DNA from 2 places in the Herminiimonas sp. Marseille-P9896 genome. Region 2 is predicted to be linked to the other one. Evidence: predicted binding sites of a transcription regulator. Region 2 holds the regulator's gene; the other holds the start of a gene.
The links. The regulator FNR, encoded in region 2, switches genes on or off when oxygen is low (the NO sensors DNR and NnrR bind a similar motif). The targets are predictions, from matches to a motif close to TTGATNNNNATCAA.

Region 1 (4,401 bases), on a different contig from region 2:
CAATGATCTCGCCACGCAAAGTATAGGCGAAGGATTGCACGATATTCACATCGACCATCTGGCCGATCAGGCGCGCACCATGCTCGCCTGCAGCAAAGTTGACGACGCGGTTGTTCTCGGTACGACCTTGCAGTTCGTTGGCATCTTTCTTCGACGGGCCTTCCACCAGGATGCGCTGTACGGTACCGACCATTTCATCGCTGTAGCGACGGGTATTCTGATCGATCACTGCTTGCAGGCGTTGCAGGCGCTGGAGTTTGACTTCGTGTGGTGTGTCATCTTCCAGGTTGGCCGCAGGCGTGCCCGGACGCGGGCTGAAGATGAAACTGAAGCTATTGTCGTAACCGATGTCGGTGATCAGTTTCATCATTGCTTCAAAGTCGGCATCGGTTTCGCCGGGGAAGCCAACGATGAAGTCAGACGAGATAGAAATGTTCGGGCGCACTTCACGCAAGCGACGCAGTATGGATTTGTATTCGAGCGACGTGTAGCCACGTTTCATGGCCGCCAGTATGCGGTCCGAGCCATGTTGCGCCGGCAGATAGAGGTGGTTCACCAGCTTGGGTACTTTGGCGTAGGTATCGATCAGGCGTTGCGTGAATTCTTTCGGATGGCTGGTAACGTAGCGTATCCGTTCTATGCCTTCCAGCTCGGCGATGTATTCGATCAGCAGTGCGAAGTCGGCGATCTCGCCATCCGCCATTTCGCCGCGATAGGCGTTGACGTTTTGTCCGAGCAACGTGATTTCCTTCACGCCTTGTGCTTCGAGTCCGGCGACTTCAGCCAGCACATCGTCGAAGCGGCGCGAGACCTCTTCACCGCGGGTATAAGGCACGACGCAATAGCTGCAATATTTGCTGCAACCTTCCATGATGGAAACGAAAGCGGTCGCACCTTCCACCTTGGCGGGCGGCATGTGATCAAACTTTTCAATTTCCGGGAAGCTGATATCGACTTGCGAGCGGCCGGTGGAACGACGCTGTTTCAGCATCTCCGGCAGGCGATGCAGGGTTTGCGGGCCGAACACCAGATCGACATACGGCGCACGTTTGACGATGACATCGCCTTCCTGTGACGCGACGCAACCACCGACGCCGATCACGAGGTCGGGTTTGTTGACCTTCAGTTCACGCAGACGGCCGAGATCAGAGAATACTTTCTCTTGCGCTTTTTCCCGTACTGAACAGGTATTGAGCAGGATCACATCTGCATCTTCCGGTGTGTCGGTTTTGATCAAACCTTCGGAGGCATTGAGGACGTCGACCATTTTGTCCGAGTCGTACTCGTTCATCTGGCAACCGAAAGTCTTGATGTATATCTTCTTCTGCATGGTGTGGCTTATCTAACGTTTACTTATTTGGTCGTGCTTACTGGTGCTGGCAATGGTTGGACTGGTGTCGGCTTGACTGGCAGCAGCGGCAATGTTTTCTTTGCTTCGTCAGCGGTGAGTATCCAGATGCGATCGATGTCGCCAGTATCGCTTTCCGTGTAATTCACTGCGAAATCAGTGCCGCGCAAGGCGGATGGCATCTCTATCATATTGTCCTGGTTCCAGATGCGGGCACCGGCTGACAAGGTACGTGTCTTTTCATCGATGATGATGGCTGGATAGTTCGCAGGTGTCATCACGCCACGTTTCACGGTATCCGGAAACGGGCGGTCAAATGCCTGTGCCTTTAGTGTCACAAGGGCAAGGGCGCAGCTGAGCAGGAAAGTTTGTATCCGCATGGCTAATTCCGTTCAGGGCTAGATGACGACGATCAGGGTGAAAAAGGTGAGATGCGATCTGGCTGGCAGAGGTGGATACGCTTGCATCCTGTGCTGTACAAGCACGTTTTCTGCGCATTTTTTCGAAGCGCAATGATACCACGGGGACAAAAGCAGCCGGGTCGCTGGTCGCGACCGGAAACAGCAGGGGCGACGAGTGTCGCCCCGGAGGGGCGGTGCTTTAGCGCAGAACCAATACCGGCAGGCTGGTATGGGCGAGCACTTTTTGCGTTTCGCTACCGATAAAGAGTTTGTTCAGACCTTTGCGACCATGCGAGGCCATGAAGATGGCATCACATTTTTGCTCTTCTGCAACGCGTACGATTTCTTCATATGGACTGAGGCCGACAGCAACTACGGTTTTGCAAGTAACGCCTTTGTTGCGGGTGGCGGCTTCGACTTTGTCCAGGTGCTTTTGCGCCAGTTCCTTGACCTTGTCGTCATACATCACCGGATCGGTCGGGAATACCCCGGCACCTTCCATCAGGCCCATATATACATAAGGTTCGGCGACCGAGAGCACCAGCAATTCGCTGCCCATCTTTTGCGCAAACTCGATGGCGGCATCGACTGCTTTATCCGAAAGTGGCGAGCCGTCGGTAGGGATGAGGATTTTTTTGAACATGATGTACTCCTTCGCTGGGTAGGGGACGCTGCTTGTTCTGATTCTAGGATGACAGTGAAGCGCTTGCTTGATCCATGTCAAAAGCCCTGAATTAAGTAATCCGGAGGCGGTATATCGCGTGTGCTTGTATTTGTCGGAGTTGCAAGAGACGGATTGGTTCCGGGCTCTTGTCAGCCTGATATGAAAAAAGGCCTGCCCGGAAACCGGACAGGCCTTGTTGACGGCTGTATAGAGGTTTACTGCGCGCTCAGGGAGTCTGCCAGCACGCGGGCGACGTGTATGGCATTTTCCTGTGTCCCGTCGGCAATTTGGTGGCGGCAACTGGTGCCGTCGGCGACGAATAAGGTGTTTTCCTCTGCTGCGCGGATCGCCGGAAATAGCTTGAGCTCCCCCATGGCTTGCGAAGCTTCGTAATGCTCGGCTTCATAGCCGAAGCTGCCCGCCATACCGCAACAGGATGATTCGATCAGCGCGACATCCAGCTGCGGTATCCATTGCAATACGGTTTGTACTGGACGCACCGCATTGAAAGCTTTCTGATGACAGTGACCATGCACCATGGCCTTGCTGACGGCCAGCGGTTTCAGGTCCAGTTGCAGGCGTCCTGCCGCTTTTTCATTGACGAGGAATTCTTCAAACAGCCACGCCATGCTCGCCAGTTTCTTCGCTTCTTCGCCATAGCCATAGCTGAGGAATTCATCGCGCAGCGATAGCAGGCAGGATGGTTCCAGGCCGACGACGGCGACGCCGCGATTGATATACGGCATCAGTGCATCGAGGGTGCGTCGTGCTTCCTGCTTCGCTTCATCGACCAGGCCTGCGGACAGATACGTACGGCCGCAGCACAGTGGACGTTCACCTTCTTTCACATTGAAATGCACGGTGTAGCCTGCCGCTTCCAATACTGCTTGTGCCGCGCGTGCATTTTCCGGTTCCATGTAATTGTTGAAGGTATCGACAAACAGCAGCACTTCCTTGTTACTACTTGCGTTCTTTTTAGGGGTGCCTAGTTGCGACAGGAAGGAAGTACGGAAGCGCGGGAAGGCGCGCTGTGGTGCCAGCCCCAGGCCCTTCTTCAACCAGCCGGAGATGAACGGCAGTTTGTCGCCGAACGCCAGCAAGCCGCCGATGCGGCTGACATAAGGCGCGTAGCGCGGCATGAAGGCCACCATTTTTTCCCGCAGCGTGCTGCCATGACGGCTGGCCCATGCCGCGCGTGCTTCTATCTTGATCTTGGCCATGTCGACGCCGGTCGGGCAATCGCGTTTGCAGCCTTTGCACGAAACGCACAGGTCGAGCACTTCTTTCACCTCGGCACTGGCCAGTCCGTCGTCACCCAGCTGTCCCGAGATCGCGAGACGCAAGGTATTGGCACGACCACGTGTGACGTGGCGTTCATCCTTGGTGATGCGATAGCTGGGGCACATGGTGTCTGCATCGAATTTACGGCAGTGACCATTGTTGTTGCACATCTCCACCGCCTTGGCCAAACCGCCGGTGCGGTCATCGCCAGTGCCAGGTGCGGTTTCGACACCAGTGGCAGGATCGCGTGTGACGTCCCAGGCGGACCAATCCATTTGTGTCTTGAGCGGCAATTCGCGATAGCCGGGCGCAAAGCGGAAATTACTTTTCTCATCCATCTTCGGCGGCCGTACGATCTTGTCCGGATTGAAGCGATTTTCCGGATCGAACAAGTCCTTGATTTCGCTGAAAGCCTGGTTGATCTTAGGCCCATATTGCCAGGACACCCATTCACCGCGGCACAAGCCGTCGCCATGCTCGCCGGAATAGGCACCTTTGTATTCGCGCACCAGGGAGGAGGCTTCTTCCGCGATCTGGCGCATATCGGCCGCACCGTTGCGACGCATGTCGAGGATAGGGCGCACGTGCAAGGTGCCGACGCTGGCATGTGCATACCAGGTGCCTTCGGTATGGTATTTGTGGAAGACTTCGGTCAGGCGACTCGTGTATTCAGCCAGATGCACCAGCGGCACTGCGCAATCTTCGAT
Region 2 (4,401 bases):
GCAGGCCGTGGATGATGAGAGCCTGCGCGTCACCGAAAAGGCGGTCTTTTTTGTACCACGCTGATAGCAATAACAAGGAGAACATCATGGCAACGACATCACCAGTTCTAAACCGCCTGCCTGAAGAAGCGCCATGGTACAAGCATCGCTGGCCGTGGCTACTGATGCTGGGGCCGTTCATAGTCGTCATCGCCGGTATCTTCACGATATGGATAGCGGTCAAGCAACAGGATGCGCTGGTGGTAGACGACTACTACAAGCAAGGTAAGGCGATTAACCAGGATCTGCGTCGCGACCGTGTCGCCAGCAACCTGGGCATGCATTTCAAGGTTTACTACGACACCGACAAACAGAAGCTGGTCGGTAATGTTTCCAGCGATGCGCGCCAGCAAGCAGGTGAAATCCAGTTACGCCTGATCCACGCCACCTTGCCGGAGAAAGACATCGTGCTCTACGCGAAGACCGATGCCGCCGGACGGTTCGAAATCAGCTTGCCAGATCTGGAAGCCGGACGCTGGCAGATACTGGTTGAGAACAAGCAGCGCGATTGGCGCCTGGGCGGCGTGTGGTTGTGGCCGACACAGGAAAACTTCGCCGTCGACGCCGATGAGAAACTATGAGATAGACAAAGACTCTACCCAGCGTTCCGAGATCCATAGCGCCGCCATACTTGCTCTGCATCCAGGCAGCGCGAGCTGACGGATGTTGATGTGCCGGCCGACCGGTAGCCTGGCGATGTATAGCTATGACCGTCACAGAAAACTCTCATAACTGGCGGCGCTAATTGATCTTTCCCGTGCAAGCCGGTCTTACGCAGCTGACTTTTGTCCGCTCATGAAGTAACGGCGGCCGACGACCTTTTGCTTCTGGTCGTTTTCTACTATTCATTCCTGTATCGCTACTCTGCGAACACCACCAGCAATTTCCGATGCATCGGCTCTCTTGATAGCTGCGAAGAGGTCGCGGGAGAATTGTTTTTTTACCTGAGTCTGCGTGCGTAATCGCATAAAAGCGATGCGGATAGGATTGTTCTTGAAGCTCGGGGCGCGATGAAATTGCGGGCCTTCTCTCCATTACAGTACTCCCATATCAAAAAACGAATGATTGTTCTAAGGAGTCTGGAACACATTCAACACGCGATTTTTGGTGTGCAAATTATGGTGAGGTTTGTATATGAATTTCTTTGTCAGTGAACAAATTGAGTCTCAGGAAAAGATGACTGTCTCTGCGCAGTACGTCTGTGCCACTGCTGTTCCAGTGCACAAGCGCGTGCCCCTGTCCAATGCGCAAATGGATAAGGTGTGTGCTTATCTTGCAGCGCATCTGAATGGCCGTATGCAGGTCGCCGGACTGGCGGCGCTGATAGGAATGGGACGCACCAGCTTCTTCGAACGCTTCACGATGACGGCAAACATGACGCCGAATCAGTATCTGCAATTTTTGCGCATAGAAAAAGCCAAGGAGCTGATGTGTGATCCTCAGTTCACGTTGCTGGACATTGCGTTTGCCTGTGGCTATTCCGATCAGTCACACCTGACGCGTTTCTTCAAGCGTTATGTCGGCGTATCACCCGGACACTATCGACGTGAGGCCCTGTCGCAGCAATATTCTGCGCAATAAATGTATGGAATAGATACGTCGAGCCGTGCGCAATGCACATGAAAAAATAATTGGATGATCGTGCAAGTTAGAACGATAGTGCAATCATTGCCGTATGGGATTGCGCACAATGGGCTTTCATCCAGGCTCTTGCTTTACCCTATGCTTAGCACCAACCCCTTGCCGTATATATCCCCGCATCATTCAGAAATCAGGATGCATTAGCCGACTGGTTCGCCTGACGAACAACGATGAGTAGTTGCTTAGGTCGGTCTTCAACACTGGATAGTGTTGATCCAGAACTGCATATTTTAATTCAAGCCTAGCAAACAAGAGATGCCGCCTGGTCGGTGTCCGGTTCCGTACGTTTAGCAATAAATGTGCGGGGCAGTCCTTTGGTCTTTTAAAAAATCATGAATGTAAAGTCTGCGTATCTATCCTGGTCACGACCTTTATATTTCTTTGCGACTTTGGGGGCGGCGGCATTGGATGCCGAGAGCCAGAACACCAGTGCGAGTTTCACCACCGTTGGTTTGCGTGCTGCCAATCAGCTCGCCTTGGGTGGTAAAAGCGCGACCGTGCGCGGCGCGTTGGGCTGGCGTCATGCGTTTGGCGATAGCGCACCATTATCGACGCAGGCGTTTTCGGCGGGTAATGTTTTCACGGTGGCAGGCGTGCCTATCGTCAAAAATAGCGCGCTGGTCGAAACCAGTCTTGACTTGCGTTTGTCGTCATCGAGCACGCTCACCTTTGCCTATCAAGGCCAGCTTGGCCTGGATGCGAAGCAGCATTCAGTCAAAGCCAATTTACTGGTGAAGTTTTGAGCAGGGGGAAGCTGTTCGCGTACCTGCCGGTTTAGCTGCAGGTTTCGGTGCCGGCTGCCATCGCCTTCAACAGCGTGAGGTCGAGCAATTCGATTTCACGGTTGTTGACTTTCAGCAGTCCCTGTTTCTTGAACTTGGAGAGCAGGCGGCTGATGCTTTCTATGGTGAGGCCGAGGTAGTTGCCTATGTCTTCACGCGACATGCGCAACTGGAAGTTGGTCGATGAGTAGCCACGTGTGGTGTAACGCGAGGCGAGGTTGACCAGGAAAGCAGCGAAGCGCTGCTCGGCGCGCATATTGCCCAGCAAGAGCATGACGCTTTGTTCACGCGTGATTTCCTGGCTCATCATGCGGTGGAAATGACGCAGCAGCGTCGGCATGGTGCTGAACAATTCTTCCAGGCGCGGGAATGGAATTTCGCAGACTTCGCTATCTTCGAGTGCGACTGCATTGCAGTGGTGGCGATCGGTGCTGATCGCATCCATGCCGAGCAATTCACCTGTCATCTGGAAACCGGTAATTTGCTGTTCGCCGCCGGCATTGATCTGACAGGTTTTGAAATGCCCGACGCGTACCGCATACAGATTGGTAAAGGCATCGCCCATCCGGTACAGATAATCATCACGCGCCACCTTGCGGCGGCGACCGATGATCTTGTCCAGCCTGTCCATATCGTTTTCACCCAGTCCCATCGGCAGGCACAACTGATGCATGCTGCAGGTGGAGCAACTGGCGCGCAGCGCGTTGACGGTCAAGGCGGGATCAGTGCTGGATGGGGAAGGCTGGCTCATATTCCTGGCTCGTATTCTTTACTCATGTGGACCGCGATGCGAAGCAAGGCGGTAATTGGTTTATCAGGACGGCTGTTACTTCATGTGATCTTGTCATCAATCAGCAGCAAGGGCAACTTGTCTTTGACCTGCGCCCATTTGTCATGCTCGGGCATAGGTTCCTTTTGCTTGCTGATGCGCTTCCAGTCCGGATGCTGCGACAGTTCACGATTCAGGGCGACGAAATGCTGCTGTTCCGGTGACACCTCAGTCGCCCCTATGATGGCATTCACCGGGCATTCCGGTACGCACACCGAGCAATCTATGCATTCATCCGGATTGATGGCCAGGAAGTTGGGACCTTCAAAAAAGCAGTCCATCGGGCAAACGACCACACAATCGGTGTATTTACATTGAATACATGCTTCGGTGACGACAAACGGCATTTCCTGCTTTCATTTCTACGCTCAGATACGACATTGTAAACGGTCATGGCAGATTTGCCCCCGAAGCGGGAAATTGGAGTGGTAATTGAGCAGGTTTTATAGCGTCAGTTTTATTTTTGTCCCCATCTGGCGATGACACGGACATAAACGAGTTCACTGATTAATTCCACTAGCGTTTGCGCCACGATGATGGCCGGCAGGACTGGTATCGCACCGGGAATGGCCAGTGCAAGCGGCAGTATCACCAGTGAATTGCGTGTCGCCGAGCTAAAGGCTATCGCGCGGGAGGATGCTGCTTCCAGCCTGGCCTTGCGGGCGATCCACCAGCCGCAAAGCGGAGCCAGTACCGCATAAGCGACATACAGCGGCAGCACTTGTTGTACCGATGTCAGTGCCGTACCCAGTTGCGGTAGCACCGAGATGATGACGATGATGAGTACCAGTGCAGTGGCCGGAACCGGAGCCAGGCCGAGGTAGTTGCTGATGCTGGTGCCGGTCGCACTGCGTTTGGCGAACAACTGCATGATCGCGGCCAGGAACAGCGGTACTGCGATCAGCCAGGTAAAGGCATGGATGAAGGGAGCCACTTCTATATAGTTGGCGACTTCTGCGCCCAGCATCAGGCGCAGGTAGAGCGGCAGCATCAGCATCTGCGCGATGAGCAGTATCGGTGTGGCTGCGAGCAAGAGTCTGGCATCGGCACGGCCGAGGTGCGCGAAGGTGACGACGTAATCTATGCACGGAGCCAGCAAGACCAGCATCA

Region 1: the regulator FNR is predicted to act here: its motif matches at 2,460-2,473, upstream of H7U06_RS15625 (universal stress protein).

Annotation. Positions count from the first base shown of each region.
Region 1 covers NZ_CAJEVT010000004.1:212,700-217,100, forward strand. Annotated here, with positions in the region: gene miaB (tRNA (N6-isopentenyl adenosine(37)-C2)-methylthiotransferase MiaB) at 1-1,330, opposite strand, end outside; gene H7U06_RS15620 (hypothetical protein) at 1,354-1,728, opposite strand; gene H7U06_RS15625 (universal stress protein) at 1,949-2,392, opposite strand; gene H7U06_RS15630 (FAD-binding and (Fe-S)-binding domain-containing protein) at 2,629-4,401, opposite strand, start outside.
Region 2 covers NZ_CAJEVT010000002.1:986,024-990,424, reverse strand. Annotated here, with positions in the region: gene ccoG (cytochrome c oxidase accessory protein CcoG) at 1-64, shown strand, start outside; gene H7U06_RS10140 (FixH family protein) at 87-620, shown strand; gene H7U06_RS10135 (AraC family transcriptional regulator) at 1,216-1,620, shown strand; gene H7U06_RS10130 (autotransporter domain-containing protein) at 2,013-2,423, shown strand; gene fnr (fumarate/nitrate reduction transcriptional regulator Fnr) at 2,455-3,213, opposite strand; gene fdxA (ferredoxin FdxA) at 3,294-3,638, opposite strand; gene H7U06_RS10115 (arsenic resistance protein) at 3,749-4,401, opposite strand, start outside.